4 regions of the Couchioplanes caeruleus genome follow, and region 4 is predicted to be linked to each of the others. Evidence: riboswitches for the same ligand, from Rfam matches in the RefSeq annotation. Region 4 holds a riboswitch; each other region holds the start of a gene.
What was found. Region 4 has a riboswitch for cyclic di-AMP ahead of EDD30_RS17010 (coiled-coil domain-containing protein). Riboswitches for the same ligand answer to the same signal wherever they lie in the genome.
Positions count from the first base shown of each region.

Region 1: it holds a riboswitch for cyclic di-AMP, as region 4 does, so the genes downstream of both, EDD30_RS18280 (C40 family peptidase) here and EDD30_RS17010 (coiled-coil domain-containing protein) in region 4, are expected to answer to the same signal.
Region 2: it holds a riboswitch for cyclic di-AMP, as region 4 does, so the genes downstream of both, EDD30_RS09775 (C40 family peptidase) here and EDD30_RS17010 (coiled-coil domain-containing protein) in region 4, are expected to answer to the same signal.
Region 3: it holds a riboswitch for cyclic di-AMP, as region 4 does, so the genes downstream of both, EDD30_RS12440 (C40 family peptidase) here and EDD30_RS17010 (coiled-coil domain-containing protein) in region 4, are expected to answer to the same signal.

Region 1 covers NZ_RJKL01000001.1:4,105,294-4,109,497, reverse strand. The annotation lists gene EDD30_RS18290 (TetR/AcrR family transcriptional regulator) at 1-444, opposite strand, end outside; gene EDD30_RS18285 (MBL fold metallo-hydrolase) at 594-1,541, shown strand; gene EDD30_RS18280 (C40 family peptidase) at 1,599-2,393, opposite strand; cyclic di-AMP (ydaO/yuaA leader) riboswitch at 2,400-2,522, opposite strand; gene EDD30_RS18275 (MFS transporter) at 3,312-4,204, shown strand, end outside.
Region 2 covers NZ_RJKL01000001.1:2,258,584-2,262,787, forward strand. The annotation lists gene rsmH (16S rRNA (cytosine(1402)-N(4))-methyltransferase RsmH) at 1-467, opposite strand, end outside; gene mraZ (division/cell wall cluster transcriptional repressor MraZ) at 695-1,126, opposite strand; gene EDD30_RS09775 (C40 family peptidase) at 1,565-2,377, opposite strand; cyclic di-AMP (ydaO/yuaA leader) riboswitch at 2,384-2,506, opposite strand; gene EDD30_RS09780 (MurT ligase domain-containing protein) at 3,011-4,204, shown strand, end outside.
Region 3 covers NZ_RJKL01000001.1:2,819,742-2,823,945, reverse strand. The annotation lists gene EDD30_RS12445 (sigma-70 family RNA polymerase sigma factor) at 311-1,312, shown strand; gene EDD30_RS12440 (C40 family peptidase) at 1,558-2,484, opposite strand; cyclic di-AMP (ydaO/yuaA leader) riboswitch at 2,530-2,658, opposite strand; gene EDD30_RS12435 (DUF3817 domain-containing protein) at 2,867-3,196, opposite strand; gene EDD30_RS12430 (hypothetical protein) at 3,208-3,651, opposite strand; gene EDD30_RS12425 (DUF6158 family protein) at 3,786-4,031, shown strand; gene EDD30_RS12420 (DUF1360 domain-containing protein) at 4,042-4,204, shown strand, end outside.
Region 4 covers NZ_RJKL01000001.1:3,824,774-3,828,977, forward strand. The annotation lists gene EDD30_RS16995 (ABC transporter permease) at 1-249, shown strand, start outside; gene EDD30_RS17000 (ABC transporter ATP-binding protein) at 242-1,012, shown strand; gene EDD30_RS17005 (coiled-coil domain-containing protein) at 1,054-2,061, opposite strand; cyclic di-AMP (ydaO/yuaA leader) riboswitch at 2,113-2,250, opposite strand; cyclic di-AMP (ydaO/yuaA leader) riboswitch at 2,530-2,667, shown strand; gene EDD30_RS17010 (coiled-coil domain-containing protein) at 2,672-3,688, shown strand; gene EDD30_RS17015 (glycoside hydrolase family 65 protein) at 3,765-4,204, opposite strand, start outside.

The DNA of each region.
Region 1 (4,204 bases), 280 kb from region 4:
GTACCGGGCCTGGGCGTCGATGGGAATCCTCCCGGTGTCCGGGCTTCGCCTGTCGGTGAGTTCGTCACGGACGATGTCGATGAGCACCTGTTCGACCTGGCGCAGCACGGGTGTGCGACCGCCGCCGGCGAGCAGCGCCAGAAGCAGCCGGCGCTGCTGCTGGACGTGGCGCAGCAGGGGCAGGCTGAAACGCAGTCGATGCCCGGCGCTGGTTGTCGCGGTGCCCGGCTGCGCGACGATCGTACGGAGGTCGGCGAAATTGTCGCGGAGCAGGTCGTCCTTGTCGGTGTAGTGGTTGTAGAACGTGGATCGGCCGACATCGGCGCGGTCGATGATGTCCTGCACGGTCACCGCGTCGTAGCCGCGCTCGGCCATCAGGTCGAGCAGTGCCTCGCGCAGGGCGGCGCGGGTACGCCGTACCCGCCGGTCCGGTGTTGTGGCCATCGACACTTCCCGTTTCTGAACGATCGGGCTGCCGGTGTCTCGTTATGGACGGCGGCCCGGGTTTTGCCTCTTGCCGGGCCACGGCGGCCCGGCGACGATCCTGGACAGATGTTCATTAAAGAACATACCGTCTGACAGGAGGCCGCCCAGTGAGCGCTGAACTCACCACACCCACCATGTCACCGGTCCCGATCCAGGTCGGGCGGCGCCGGATCATCCCCCTCGTCGAGGCGGTCGGGCCCGCGCTGCCTGCCAAGGCCACCTACCCGCATCTGGCACCCGACCTGCTCGCCGCACTGCTGTCGGCCGCCGGCCCCACCTACACAGACCCGTCCGGCACCTTCCTGCGCATGGCCTCACAGGGATTCGCGATCCTCGGCGCCGACCGGGTGATCCTCGTCGACACCTGCCTCGGCGGCCCGAAACCGGCCCGCCCGCACCCCCGTCGAGGACTGGACTCCCGCTGGCTGTCCGCTTTGGAGCGTGCGGGCATCGCACCAGCCGACGTGGACACGGTCATCAACACCCACCTGCACCACGACCACATCGGCTGGAACACCACGCTGACCGACGGCCACCTGCGCCCGACCTTCCCGAACGCCCAGTACCTGATCACCCGACCCGAACTCGACCACGCCACCGCGACCACGCCCTCGGTCCCCGTCGCCGACAGCGTGCTGCCCGTCCAGGCCGCGGGGCAATTACTGCCGTGCCCACCCGACCACGACCTCGACGGAGAGGTCCGGCTCGTACCCGCACCCGGGCACACACCCGGACACGTCCTGGTCGAGGTGGCCAGCCAGGGACGACGGGCCCTGCTGGCCGGTGACCTGATCCACCACCCCCTGCAGTTGCGCCATCCTGACATCAGCACCGCACTGTGCATCGACCCCGTCCAGGCCGCCGCCAACCGCCGCGCGGTCCTCGACCGGTATGCCGACACCGACACCCTGCTGCTACCCAGCCACCTGCCCCTCGGCGGATTCCTCCGACGTGACGGCGACGGATACCGGCTCGCTCCCGCTACACACCTACGCCCGGAATCCCCGCCCGCGGTCGGCCAGGTAGGTCGCCACGCGGCGTACGGGTCCAGGTGAGGGGGCAACACAACGAGTTGCGCCCCCACCTGGGCTCGATCATCCGTGCTGCGGGCGTCAGATCATCCGGCGTACCACGTAGTTGCTGCTGTAGACCTTCTGCTTGCTGACGGTCTTGCCGGCGCGCGGCGAGGCCCACATGTAGCCGCCGCCCGCATAGATGGCGACGTGGGTGCCGTAGGACCCGGAGCGGAAGACGAGCAGATCGCCGGCCTTCTTGTTGCTCTTGCTGACCGCCTTGCCGTACCTCTGCTGCAAGTTCGCCTTGTGCGGCAGCTTCTTTCCTACTGCCTTCTTGTAGACGTACTGCGTGTAACCCGAGCAGTCGAAGCGCTTGGGGCCGGCTGCGCCGAACACGTAGGGCGCGCCCTTGTGCTTCCTGGCCTCAGCCAGGATCCTCGCGCCGTCGGTCCTGACGGTGATCTGGACGGGCGTGGTAGCCGCCGTGCCGTAGGTGGTGCGGAACCACCTCGTCACGTGGGGCCCGGTGCGGAACGCGACGACGCCGGACGTGTTGCGTTTGCGCTGCCAGGTCTTCCACTTGTTGCCATACTTGCCCTGGAGCAGGACGTAGCCGCCGACCAGCTTCTTGCCGGTCTTGGGGTCGATCAGCGTGGTGGTCACGCGGACCTTCGCACCTCGGCTGATCGTGCGCTTGTCGTAGGAGGCGGCGACGGCCGGCTTAACCGGCCGCGCCGCGGCGACCGTCGTGGTGACGGGAGCGGCAGCGGCTGCGGAGGCTGCCGGCGGTGCGACGAGCTGGCCGGCGCAGAGGCAGAGACCCAGGGACATTGCGACGGTTCCGGTGCCGGCGGACATGCGGCGGCCCCGGCTCGAACTGCGTTCGTGCACGGTAGAAGATTCCCTCCGGCACGCCTGCGAGGTTAGCTGTCGGGTTCGGGCGGGAAGGTGTGCCCGGTCGCCGGGTGGCGACTTCACCCCGAGGTCCGCCGGGCCAGACGACCCGGGCGCGGACCGGAAATGGGTCCCCCGTCCCTGCCCCCGTATGCCTTCATGGTTGTTCGCATACCTCGTGGTCGCACCCCCAGACCGGGGCAGGGCTCGGCGTGATCCAGGCGGTGCGAGCGGTGGGCGGTCGCTCACCGGCCCCTCCTGCCTATCCGATTTCCCGAGCCACTGCCGGGCCGCAGTCCGTCACGCTTCGTGTTTGGCATATCGGTGGCTGTCCGGTTGCAGCCTGTCCATGACGAAAACCGGCACGTTACGCATGCACCTGGTCACACGACGGTCAACATGGTGGGTGGGTCTGATCACAGAAAATGGCGTACCGGGCGCCGATCGCGGTGGGCGCTCAAGCTGAACAGATTCGCCATGAACCTCGCAGGCGGCTCAAGTTCTCACCGCAAAGCCGATGTCGGTCAAGTGTCCGATTGGCGGTCGCGACCCGCACGGCCCAGGCGTATCGGACGTGTGCGGGTCGTCGGTGCAGAAAGGTCGACCCGCGCTTCCACCACCACTCCGCGATCCCGGCAGTGATCATGCAGCGCCGTCACCTGACTCAGGTGGTCGACTTCGAGCACGATCTCGACGCCCGCCCCTCTAGGCAGCGGCGACTATGTCAGTCCGCGCCGCGGATCGGTCGTGCTCGGACTCGGGCCGGTGGCGAAACCGCCCGAGCACGGCGCCGGTCCCGGCTTCACTCGGCAGCGACTGGTCGCATGCTGCCGAGGCCTTGACGATGGATACCCCCGGGGGGTAACAATGACGGCCAACGCATATACCCCCCGGGGGTATTAAGGAGGAACGGTCATGTCCCGCAGTTCCCTACGCTGGTGGGCCCTCGCGCTCATCGCACTCGCCCAGTTCATGGTCATCATGGACACCTCGATCATCGGCGTGGCCCTGCCCCGTATGCGCGAAGACCTCGGGTTCACACCCGGCGAGCTGACCTGGGTCTTCAACGCCTACGTCGTCGCGTTCGGCGGCCTGCTGCTACTCGGCGGCCGACTCTCCGACCAGTTCGGCGCCCGCCGCGTCTTCGCCACCGGCTGGGCAGTGCTGCTGGCCGGTTCAGCCGCCGCCGGCCTGGCCGGCACCGTCGAGGTCGAGCTGGCCTCCCGTGCCGTGCAGGGTGCCGGCGCCGCCCTCATCGCCCCGTCCGCCCTGACCCTGCTCATCATGCTGTTCGGGGCCGAGCCCAAGGAACTCACCAAGGCCCTCGCCCTGTACGGCGCCGCCGCCCCCGCCGGCGGCACCGCCGGAGTGTTCCTCGGCGGCGTCATCACCGAGTACGTCAGCTGGCCGTGGGTGTTCTACCTCAACATCCCCATCGCCGCGCTCGCACTCATCGCCACCCCGGCGCTGATGCCCGCCGGCGGCGCCCGCCGCGGCAGCCTGGACGTGGCCGGCGCGCTGACCGTAACCGCGGGTCTGGCGGCCGCCGTCTACGCCATCGTCCGTGCCCCGGAAGTCGGCTGGGCATCCATGCAGACCTGGGGCGTGCTCGGCGGCGCCGCGGTGCTGCTGATCACCTTCCTCGCCGTCCAGGCCACCCGGCGTGAACCGCTGGTACGGCTGGGCATCTTCCGCAGCCCGAACCTCGGCGCCGCCAACCTCGCCCAGATGCTGCTCGGCGCGGCCTGGATCCCGATGTGGTTCTACCTCAACCTCTACCTGCAGCAGGTCCTCGGCTACAGCGCCTT
Region 2 (4,204 bases), 1.6 Mb from region 4:
TCGCCCGGCTCGTAGCCGTTGACGACCTCCTCCGCGGTGATGCCCCGCGACTGGTCCATCCGCATGTCGAGCGGCGCGTCCTTGGCGTACGCGAAGCCGCGGTCCGCCTCGTCGAGCTGCAACGAGGACACGCCCAGGTCGAACAGCCCACTGTGGAAGACCGGGCGGCCGAGATCCGAGAGGACTTCGGGAAGCTCGTCGTACACGGCGTGGACCAGATGGATACGGCCGGCGAAGCGCTGGAGCCGGTGCCGGGAGTGCGCCAGCGCCTCCTGATCCCGGTCGAGTCCGATGAGGACCACGGCCGGGTGCCGCTCCAGGACGGCCTCGGCGTGCCCGCCCAGGCCGAGCGTGAAGTCGACGTGCACCGCACCGGGACGGTCGAGCGCGGGGGCGAGCAGCTCGAGGCAGCGCTCGAGCAGCACCGGCACGTGCGTGCCGCGAAGCTCCCCCATGTCGACCCCCATCGCCCCTGCACTTTCCCGCGCGCCACGCGGCCGACCTTTTGATCCGTATCCGATCGTCTTCCGTACCGCCAGATCCCCATCCGCTCGTGCCCGTTGCCATCGGGCGCGCCCCACCGGACACACGCCTGGCACCGGGGAAGAGGCGCCAGGAGCGGGAGCGGCTGGAGATCTCGCAGTACGGCGGCAGCGACGTCCGGACCACCTCGGCGGCCGACAGGTAACGACGCCTACAGTCCGCCGGGCAGCACCCCCTCCTCGATGTCGGCGAAGTCGTCCTCGCTCGCCGAGAGGTACTGCTCCCAGGACTGTCTGTCCCAGATCTCCACCCGTGTGCTCGCCCCGATCACCACGAGCTCACGGTCGAGAGCCGCGTATTCCCGCAGGTGCGCCGGGATGGTGACCCGGCCCTGCTTGTCGGGGATCTCGTCGTGCGCGCTGGCGAAGAACACCCGGCTGTAGGCCCGGGCGGCCTTGTGGGTGACCGGCTGGTCCCGCAACTGCCCCGCGATCCGCTGGAACTCCGGCATCGGGAACACATACAGGCAGCGCTCCTGCCCCTTGGTGATCACGACACCTCCCGCCAGCTCGTCCCGGAACTTCGCCGGAAGGATCAGCCGGCCCTTGTCGTCCAGGCGCGGGGTGTGCGTGCCGAGGAACATCGGCCGACCCCCCTTGCCCTGTGGCGCCGCTTCTCGAATGGCTCAGCGCGGTCCGCCGGTTCGCTCGGGCCGGCAGGCCCGGTCCGGCCCTGCCACTGCGCTCCACTCTACTCCACTTCCCTCCACTCGCAACCGGAATCGGCCCGTCTGCGAAGCGGATTCGCGGATGAATCCGCACGTCAGAAGCGGTGGGGTCGGGGTGGAGGGCGGAGCGGCTCCGATCATGGTCCACTTTCCGACAAGCCGCCCAGTCGGGCACGAAACTCCACTGAAAAAGGGCGTTCCGCGCGCGCGGAACGCCCTTTGGGGAGGGAAGTGGAGGGATCTTGCTGAGCGACGTGGAGGAAACGCGCGACGGCGGGGGCGACGACAGTGGGACGTGACCCGAACCGGGTCACGTCCCACTGAACCGTCGGTACCGCTCCTACCGCATCCGCGTCAGGCGGCGATGCGCCGCACGACGTAGTTGTTGCTCCAGATCTTGTGCTTGCCCACCGACATGCCCGGCCGCGGCGAGTCGTACATGTAGCCGCCGCCCGCGTAGATGCCGGCGTGGTAGCCGTGCGAGCCGTTGCGGAAGACGATGAGGTCGCCCACCTGCTTGCTGCTCTTGCTGACCTTCTTGCCGTAGTACTGCTGCGAGTTCGCGCTGTGCGGCAGCTTCTTGCCGGTCGCCTTCTTGTAGACGTACTTCGTGTAACCCGAGCAGTCGAAGCGCCGGGGACCTTCCGCGCCGTAGGCGTAGGCGGCGCCCCGGTGCTTCTTGGCCTCGGCGAGGATCCTCGCTCCGCTGGACCGGATGTGGATCTTGGTGGGCCTGGTCGTGGCCGCGGTGACGCCGCCCGCTCCGCCGAACGCGGTGCGGAACCACCTCGTCTCGTGCGGCGCGGTCGCGAAGGTGACGGCCCCCGAGGTGTTGCGGCTCTTCAGCCAGGTCTTCCATTTGCCGTTCTGATGCGTCTGGAGCCGCACCCAGCCGCCGACCACCTTCTTACCGGTCTTGGGGTTGATCAGCTTGGTGGTCACGCGAACCTTCGTGCCCCAGTTGACCTTGCGCGCGCTCCACGAGGAGGAGATGCGGGGCTTGACCGGCTTCGCCGCCGTGACCGTCGTGACGACGGGTGCCGCGGCCGCGGAGGCCGCAGGCGTCGCGATGAGCTGGCCGGCGCAGAGGCAGAGACCCAGGGACAGTGCGACGGTTCCGGTGCCGGCGGACATGCGGCGGCCCCGGCTCGAACTGCGTTCGTGCACGGTAGAAGATTCCCTCCGGCACGCCTGCGAGGTTAGCTGTCGGGTTCGGGCGGGAAGGTGTGCCCGGTCGCCGGGTGGCGACTTCACCCCGAGGTCCGCCGGGCCAGACGACCCGGGCGCGGACCGGAAATGGGTCCCCCGTCCCTGCCCCCGTATGCCTTTATGGTTGTTCGCTTGCTCCGTGGTCGTACCGCGCGGACCGGGGCAGGGCTCGGCGTGATCCGTGCGGTGCGAGCGGTGGGCGGTCGCTCACCGGCCCACCCTGCCTACCGGATTTTCTGATCCACCGCTTGCCCCCTGTCCGTCACTCTTCGTATTTGGCACAGTGGACAGTGTCCGGTTCGCAACCAGTCTGTGACATATGCCGCCACTATGAGCACACGACCAATCACTATCCGTCGATGGTTACGGGTGAATCACAACACATAAAAAGTGATGACGCGTCTGACCACGGAAGGGTGCAACGTCGGGCGAATGCCACCGAAAACCTCCCCACCGGGCCAAACACCACTCCGGACGCACGATGCCGATCGACCGTTCGGCCCATCCGGCGCCGGACGGGCAGCGTCGCACTCACCGCCACTCGACGTAGTGTCCGTTTCCGGTACCCTCGTCGCCGTGACGGACGGGAAAATGCCCTTGCGGGCCAAGGTCGCGACCTCCGTGTCGCGCACGGCGGCGGCGCTCTCGCGGGCCGCGGGACGCGGCGACGGCTCGGTCATCGGCGGCTGGATCGGCCTCAAGATCGACCCAGACCTGCTACGCAACCTCGCCGCCGGCCGGGCGATCGCGCTCGTCTCGGGCACCAACGGCAAGACCACCACGACCCGCTTCGCCGCCGCGGCGCTCGGGGTCCTGGGCCCGGTCGCCACCAACTCGTTCGGCGCCAACATGCCGACCGGGCACACCTCCGCGCTGGCGAAGGCCGGCGCGACCCCCTTCGCCGTCCTCGAGGTCGACGAGCACTACCTCGCGCAGGTGATCGACGAGACCGCACCCCGGGTGGTCGCCCTGCTCAACCTCTCCCGCGACCAGCTCGACCGGGCCAAGGAGGTGGCGATGATGGCGCAGATGTGGCGCACCGCCCTCGCCGGCCACCCGGACGTGCACGTCGTCGCCAACGCCGACGACCCGATGGTGGTCTGGTCGGCCGTCTCCGCCGGGCACGTCACCTGGTTCAGCGCCGGCCAGCGGTGGACGGACGACTCGTGGGTCTGCCCCGAATGCGGGGGGTCCATCCAGCGTGCACACGGCGACTGGTGGTGCACCGGCTGCCCGCTGCGCCGGCCGCAGGCACAGTGGACGGTCGACGAGGAGGGTGTGGTCGACCCCCGAGGTGACTGGCATCTGGTCAAGCTGCAACTGCCGGGCCAGGTCAACCTCGGCAACGCGGCCACCGCGCTGGCCGTGGCCGCGGAGTTCGGCGTACGCCCCATCGAGGCGGTGCCCCGGCTCGCGAGCGTGGCCTCGGTGGCCGGTCGCTACGCCCAGGTGGAACGCGACGGGCGCACCATCCGGCTGCTGCTGGCGAAGAACCCGGCCAGTTGGCTCGAGGCCTTCGACATGGCCGAGCTCGCCCCGACACTGCTCTCCATCAACGCGCGCGACCCCGACGGCTTCGACACCTCGTGGCTCTACGACGTCGACTTCTCTCCCCTGCGTGGACGGCCCGTCCTGATCACCGGCGACCGGGCCTACGACCTCGCGGTCCGGCTGGAAGTGAACGATGTGGCCTTCCGGCACGTTAAATCCTTCGACGAGGCGCTGCGGGCCACACCCCCGGGCCGACTCGAGGTGATCGCGAACTACACGGCGTTCCAGGACATC
Region 3 (4,204 bases), 1.0 Mb from region 4:
CTACCGAGCCGTACTGGGTAGTGATGAGCGTCGCAAGGCTATCCGTGACGCCCGTCGCTGTGACGGATGAGGGGCTGATGGTGTCATGTATGGGGCGAAGGGTATGCGTCGATGCACGCACCCAGCGCCGGGTGCGGCTCCGAATGCCTTCCCTGGGAGCGCTCTTCAGTAAGTATCCACGCGGCTCTCAGGTGACGCTCAGGCATTCGTGACACTTTCGACCCACCAGCCGGAATCAGTGCAGGGCGCCACTTGTTGTGTAGGTGTCAGCACCGCAATGCACGAACTGCGGACGTTACGGGGAGGGCTGATGGACGCAGGAATTGCCCGTAACAGGGTTAGTGAAGGCAATGAGGGGACCGTGGGCAACGTGGAGAAGAACACCGTGATGCGGACGGACGAAGTCGCCGAGGAGCGCGACCTCGTCGGCGTCTACCTGCACGAGATCTCCCGGACGCCGCTTCTGGATGCCGCCAGGGAGGTCGACCTCTCCAAGGCAATCGAGGCCGGCCTCTATGCCGAGCACCTGCTCGACAGCGGTGACGTCCGTCGCGGCGTGAGCCGGGAGGAACTGGAGCGCCTGGTCGTCGAGGGCGAGCGGGCCAAGGACCTGTTCATCCGGGCCAACCTGCGCCTGGTGGTCTCTATCGCACGCCGGTACGTGCGCTCGGGCATGCCGATGCTCGACCTCATCCAGGAAGGCAACACCGGCCTGGTCCGCGCCGTGGAGAAGTTCGACTACGAGCGCGGCTACAAGTTCTCGACGTACGCGACGTGGTGGATCCGCCAGGCGATCAGCCGGGCGATCGCGCAGCAGGAGCGCACCGTGCGCCTGCCCGTGCACCTCGTCGAGGACGTCAACCGGATGCGCAACGTCACCCGCCAGCTCGTCCGCGAGCTCGGTGCCGACCCGGAGCCCGCGCAGGTCGCCGCGGCGCTGGGCGTGACGGTCGAGCGCGTCACCGAGCTGACCCGCTGGGCCCAGGACACCGTGTCCCTGGACACCCCGGTGGGCGACGACGGCGACACCAACCTCGGCGACCTGGTCGCCGACAGCGACGCGCCGTCGCCGGAGGAGATCGTGCTCACGGCGCTCGAGCGCCAGCGCATCGAGGGCCTTCTCAACCACCTCGACGACCGGTCGGCGGGCATCATGCGCGCCCGGTACGGCCTCGAGGACGGGCGGGAGCACTCGCTGACCGAGGTGGCGTCGCGCTTCTCGCTCTCGCGGGAGCGGATCCGCCAGCTCGAGATCCAGGCCCTGGGCCGGCTGCGTGAGCTGGCCCGCGCCGAGGGTCTGCAGGCCGCCTGAGCCTGAACCGGCACCTCTCCCTCCTCGTAGCCGACGAAGGCCGGTGTCCCGTAAGGGACACCGGCCTTCTCCGTGCGCGGACTCCGTGCGCGGACTCCGTGCGCGGACTCCGTGCGCGGACTCCGTGCGCGGACTCCGTGGGCCTTATCCGGGCATGGCCTTTGCCGGTCTTCTCCGGGGCACGGGAAAGGCCGGCGCTCCCCGAGGGGAGCACCGGCCTTCCGCGGTCGTGCGTTACGGCGTGATCAACGCACCCGGCCGTATCCGTACGGCGGCATGATATCGATCGATACCTTGCTGATCGGCTCGCCGGGCACCGACGCGTGGATGATCTGTCCGCCGCCGACATAGATGCCCACGTGGGCGAGCCCGCGGTAGAACACCAGGTCGCCGGGTTCGAGCTGAGACCGGCTGACCCGACTCGTCTCGTTGAACTGCGCCGCGGCGTTGTGGGGCAGGCTCTTGCCCGCGGCACGCCAGGCAGCGGAGGTCAGGCCCGAGCAGTCGTAGGAGTTCGGACCGCCGGAACCGTACGAGTACGGCTTGCCGATCTGGTTGTACGCGAACGTGACGGCCACCCCGGCATCGCCGGAGATGTCGGGGATGTCCCCGGTGTAGGCCGAGCCGCTCTCGGTCGCCCGGCCGAACGCCGCCGTGCGCATGGCGTACAGCTCCTTGAGGTCAGCCTCGATCTTCTTCTTGCGGGCGCCGAGCTCCTTGACCTCGGCCTCCTGCTTGTCCTGGGTGGCCTTCAGGGCGGCCTGACGCTGGGAGAAGGTCTGCGTCGTGGTCGTGTAGGTGTTGATGTCGCGCTGCCGAGTGCGGGACAAATGCTCCAGAATGGACATGCGGTCCATCAGGCTGTCCGTGCCCTCGAGTACGACGTTCATGGTGCCGACCTGACCGGTCTTGTACGCCGAGGCCGCGATGACCTGCATCTGCGAGCCGGCCGCCTCGAGCGCCGCCTTGGCGGGCGCGAGCGACGCGGCGAGCTTCTTCTCCTCGGCGTTCGTCTTCTTCAGGCTGAGCCGCATCTTGTTGTACGACTCGACGACGTCTTCGAGCTGGTGCGAAGCCTTCTCGATCTTCTTCTTGAGCTCCGTCGCGGAAGGCGCCGCGTGCGCGGCGGGTGCGACGGTGCTGGAGATCACGATCGCCAGGGCGGCAACCACCAGGGCGCGTAGCCTCGTGCGGGCGTGTGGCAACGTTACGTGGCCTTTCTTCCGCTGTGCCGCCTACCGGGTTAGCTGACGGATTCGGGCGGGAAGAAGGCCCTACCGCGGAACGCGGATTCACCCCAGGTGCTACTTCGGTGGTTCCCCGGATCGTCGAGGCGGTCCCGGTGCCCCGGGGGAGGGGTCACCGATTCCGCCGTCGGGACTCGGCGGCGTCGGCCGGCGCCACCGGTGTGGCTGCGGACCGGACCAACCGCACCAACTTATCGGCGATCTCGATTAACACAAGAGCCGGAAGAGTGACGTGCGCCAATTAGGGCAATGATCCGAATGATCCCGATAACCGAATGCAATGCGGCCGACCCGCAGCGTTACTTCTCTATTTCTTCGCCATCGCGACCGGCGTGTCCATCGGCTGGACGGCCCACTTGCGGGTGACGACGTGCTCGGCCCAGAAGGAGAGCAGCGGCACCGTGCCGGCGAGCATCACGAGCAGCATCCGGCCGAGCGGCCAGCCCGCACGGCGGCTCACATCGAACGTGGCCACCAGGTAGACCATGTAGAGGAAACCGTGGAAAGGCCCGACGGCGGCGACCACGGTGTCGTCGTCACCGGCGTACTTCAGCGGCATGCCCACCAGCACGAGCGCGATCAGGACCACGCCGACGATCCAGGCGATGATCCGGTAGCGGGTGAGGGCTCCCTGCACGATCCACGTCCTTACTTGATGCCGCTCTTGCGTCCGGGGTAGTCGCCCGGCCGCGCCCCGGGGTGGGCGTTGAGCCAGGCGAGATAGTCGTTGTAGGCGTCGAGCTCCGGGTCGCTGCCGGCCGGGGGAGCCTGCCGGTTCACCGAGGCCCGCACCGGCCGCCGCACCGTGACCGGAGCATCCGCGGCCGAGCCGGCAGTGCTCCGGGCGTCCTGTTCCACCGCCGGCTTTTCTGTCCGCTGGCGGCGGGACCTGAGCTCCTGCTGCACCTCGCGAAACCACAGAAAACCGACGAAGGCCGCGAAGACCGGCCATTCGACGGTGTAGCCCCAGCTCAGGGTGTTGCCGCCGGTCGCGCGGCTGAACTGCCACCAGCCCAGGCCCAGGAAGCCCGCGATGAGGACGAGGGCGACCACGTGGCGCACGATCCACGCCGGGGTCCACAGCGCTCTCATGCGTCGAGCGTACCGGCAGCCTCGGCCGGGCCGGGCCGCCGCTGCCGTCGGTCCGGGGCCGCGGTGTGCGGCAGGGGTTTGACCGAAGGCCACCCGGGCAACCGTTGCGGCAAGCACCGAGAGAGGAAGAGATCATGAGCGACTCCGAGGTCGGCGACCGTGTCGGCACCGAGCAGGGCATAGACCCGTCGGGTCTCGCCGACGACGATCTGCTCCGCGAGCTCGGCAGCCTGCACCGGACGCGGCTCGCGACGCTGCGGCACGGCCCTGACGCGGCGCTCGCCAATCATCTGCGGCGTACGGCCGAGTTGGAGACCGAGTACCTGGCCCGTCATCCCGGGCGCGAGGTCGATCCGCACCGGCTCACCCAGGATTTCTGAGAGGAACCGCATGACTCCCTCGGTACGCGCCCGGCTCGACCGGTTGCGTCGGCAGTACGCCCCTCACGAGCACCGGCCCCTCGGCGGATACGCGGCCATGATGGGCACCTTCGGGGTGCTCGCGGGAAGCCTGGGCGTCGCCGCGAAGATCACCGGTCGTGCGGTGCCGGAGC
Region 4 (4,204 bases):
TACGGCTCCGCCGTCCTCTACCCGGTGACCATGTTCGAGCAGAAGCTCGACGGCTGGCTGCTCGCGGTCGTCGAGGCCAACCCGCTCCTCGTCTTCATCGACCTGATGCGTCACGCCCTGATGGAGGACGTGCCGCTGGCGGCGTCCCCCATGGTGCTGTGGCTGGAGGCCGTCGCCTGGACGCTGGTGGTCGGGCTCAGCGGTTTCGTCTACTTCTGGCGCGGAGAGAAGGGCTACGGCCGTGGCTGACGAGCGTCAACCCACCGTGATCGTGGACGACGCCCACGTCGTCTACCGGGTGCACCAGGCCGGCGGCGCGGGTACGCACAGCCCGGTCGCCAGCCTCAAGCGAATCGTCACCGGCACCAAGCCCGCCACCCTGCGGGAGGTGCACGCGATCAAGGGTGTGAGCTTCGTCGCGTACAAGGGCGAGGCGATCGGCCTGATCGGCACCAACGGCTCCGGCAAGTCGACGCTGCTGCGGGCCATTGCCGGCCTGCTCCCCGTCGACAAGGGCGCGATCTACGCGGCCGGCCAGCCCTCCCTGCTCGGCGTCAACGCGGCCCTGATGAACGACCTGCCCGGCGAGCGCAACGTGGTGCTCGGCTGCCTCGCCATGGGCATGACCCCGGAGCAGGTGAAGTCCCAGGTCAAGGAGATCATCGACTTCTCCGGCATCAACGAGAGGGGCGACTTCAGCTCGCTGCCGATGCGGACGTACTCCTCCGGCATGTCCGCCCGGCTGCGCTTCTCGATCGCGGCGGCGAAGAAGCACGACGTGCTGCTCATCGACGAGGCGCTGGCCACCGGCGATGCGAAGTTCCGCAGGCGCAGCGAGCAGCGGGTCCGCGACCTGCGCGCCGAGGCGGGCACGGTCTTCCTGGTCAGCCACAGCGAGCAGTCGATCCGGGACACCTGCGAGCGCAGCATCTGGCTCGAGTCCGGGCTGATCCGTGCCGACGGCCCGACCGCGGACGTGCTCAAGGAGTACGAGGCGTACGTCAAGAGGTGACGACCAGGGCGGCCCGGCGGCCGCCCTGGGTCGGTCCGGCGCTATCGCATGGACAGGTGCACGTGGTTGGTGTGATCGCTGTTCGGTTCGCCGGTGCCGCGCAGGTACGGCTGCCATCCGCTGCTCGGTAGCCAGATCCGCTTGAACCAGATGACGTACAGCACGCCCAGCCGGCCCTCGTTGTCGATGAAGTAGTTCGCCAGGCGGTCGCCGTAGTCCCGGCTGGCGCCGGTCGCGACGCCGCCGAAGCCGTCCTCGTCCGACGCGAAGTCGCAGGCCCGGCCCAGCGGATGTTCACCGCTGCCCTGCGGACGGAAGCACGACACGAAGCGGGTGAAGCCGTCCGCCTGCGCCTCCTTCATGGCGTGCAGGGTGCGGGGCGTGAGGCAACCGGTCGTCGTCGGGTCGTTCTGGCTGCACGACTCGTCGGGCAGCTCGCCGTTGGGGTTGCGCGGCGCGGCCCCCGCCTGGGCGCTGTTGCCTCCGCCGGAGGGGCCGCTCGCGCCGCCGGCCGCGGCGTTCGCCGTCTTCAGCGCCTTCTCCGCCTGCGCCTTGCGCTTGCTCATGATGTCGTTCTGGCGCTCCTGGTCGCGGACCTCCGCGTCGATCACCAGCTTCGCCCTCGCCTGCTTCGCCCGGGCGTCCTGCAGCTCCCGGAGGGCGCGCTCCTGCTTCACCGCCACGCTCTCCAGCGTCGTGGCGCGATCGAGCAGGCCCTGCGAGGAGTCGGCCGTCAGCAGGGCGGTCATCGGGCCGAGCCGGCCGGTGCGGTACGACTGCTGGGCGATGTCGTCGAGGACGCTCTGCTTGGGGCCGAGCTCGGCGTCGATCGCCTTGAGCTTCGCGGCGGCCTCCTGCTGGCGCTTCTTCGAGCGGGCGAGCGCCTCCCGGGCCTCGACGAAGCCCTTCGAGGCCGCCTCGAGCTGCTCGACGAGCGACTTCGAGCCGCCCTCGCCGTCGTCGCCGTCGTCTCCCGGCGCGGCGGGCGGGCGGGGCGCGGCGCCGGCCGCGGTGGGGGCGGCGAGCGCCAGCCCCGAGGTGGCGACCATGACCGCGAGCACGATCGCTAATCGCCGCCGGAGAGGGTCGAGCCTCACGTGCGTTCCTTCCGTCGGCCGCCGACCGGGTTAGCTGACGGGTTCGGGACGGAAGAGATCCCTACCGCAAGGCTCTGCGGATTCACCCCATTACCGGATGGGTCCCCGGCTCGCCTTTCGACGATTGGGCGGCGGTTCCGTGATGGAACCGTGACGAAGACTACCCACGGAATCCCACCATCGACAGGTGTCGCACCGTACGCATTCATACGCACACGAACAGTGAGAGGTGTGAGGCAGAATGCAGCGACTCACATTGATACTTCGTTGCGGGTCATGACCTGCGTCATCCCATCGAGGGGTAACGGAAAGTCGTTGCGCGGTAACAGTTTTCGGCCCTCCGCAGGCGCTGATGCGACGGCCATCTTCAGGTAAACTTTCCGCCGGTCACTGCCATGAAGGCACCGCCCCCAAGGTGCCGGCGGACCACCGCTCAATCGCCGCACGGCGAATCGGGGAACCACCTTGAAAAGGGGTGAATCCGCAGAGCCTTGCGGTAGGGATCGCTTCCGTCCCGAACCCGTCAGCTAACCCGGTAGGCGGCAACACGGAAGGAAACTGCATGACGGCAAGACCCGGCCGGTGGCTGGTCCTCGCCCTGGCACCGCTCATCGCGATCACCATGATCGTCGCCCCCGGAGCGCCCGCGACCGCGGCGCCCGGCGGAAGCTCGTCGACCCCCGACGACGGCAAGGCCAACCCGACGCTCAACGACGTGCTCGACAACACGGGGCGTCGCTTCCTGGCGGCCAAGGCCGCGGTCGCCAGGTCCACCAAGGCACAGGCCAACCTGGCCGTGCAGGTGAAGACCGCGGAGGATCGGCGGGACGCCCTGCTGCCCCAGGTGAACGCCATCGCGGCCCAGCAGTACCGCACGGGCGGCCTGTCGACGATGGGATTCCTGCTCAACGTGCGCTCGCCGGACGCCTTCCTCGAGAAGGCCGTTTCGCTCGAGGAGCTCAACGCCGTCAACGACGGCAAGCTGCAGGAGCTGCAGAAAGCGATCGACACGGTCGCCACGGCGAAGGCCCGGCTGGACCAGGAGATCAAGGCGCAGAAGCAGAACCAGGAAGTGGTGCGCAAGCAGAAGGAGTCCGCCGAGAAGGCGCTCAATCTGGTGGGCGGCAAGACGGTGACGGGCGGCTTCGTGACCCTCAAGTCGAAGGTGGCCGCGCCCGCGCCCCGCAACGGCGACGGTGAGTTCGCCCCGGAGGGGTGCAACGTCGACGACGAAACCACGGGCGGCTGCGTCACGGCCCGCACGATGCACATGTACAAGGAAGTCAAGAAGGCCGGCTTCAACCGGTTCGTGGGCTGTTTCCGCCCCGGCGGCCCGTTCGAGCATCCCAAGGGCCGCGCCTGCGACTGGTCCCTGCAGAAGAGCGGCTTCTCACCCTGGCATAACCAGGACACCCGCGAGTACGGCAACAACCTGATGGCATTCCTGGTCCGCAACGCCGACCGGCTCGGCGTCCTGTACGTCATCTGGAACAAGATGGTCTGGTTCCCGGCGACGGGCTGGGGTTCGTATTCCGGCGACAGCGACCATACGGACCACGTACACGTCTCCATGCTGTAGCAGGCCCCACGCGCGCAAAGGAGCCCCCGCCTTCCGGCGGGGGCTCCTTGCTGTCCGTCCTACTGAGCTGTGCGCCCTACTGATTGCTGGCGCGACGGACCGGTGCCCGCCCCGCCGGCTGGGTCGGGGCCGGACCGGTCGGCGGCGCCGGCGGGATCGCCAGCACCACCGGCTTGACCTGCGTCACCGTCACTTCCTTACCGTGGTGCAGCAGCTCGAGCTTCGCGGAGCCGCCGCCGTTGCGCAGCGAGTAGGTCACCTCGGCCGGTGTCACCTCCACCCGCACCCGCAGGCCGCGCCACAGCAGGGAGAACTCCAGGCTGTTGATCCGGCTCGGCAGCCGCGGCGAGAAGGAGAGCCGGCCGTTGTAGTCGCGCATGCCGCCGAGCCCCGCGACCAGCGCGATCCAGGAGCCGGCCAGCGACGCCACGTGCACGCCGTCCCGGGCGTTCTGGTGCAGGTCGTGCAGGTCCATCAGCGCCGCCTCGCCGAGGTAGTCGTGGGCCAGCTCCAGAT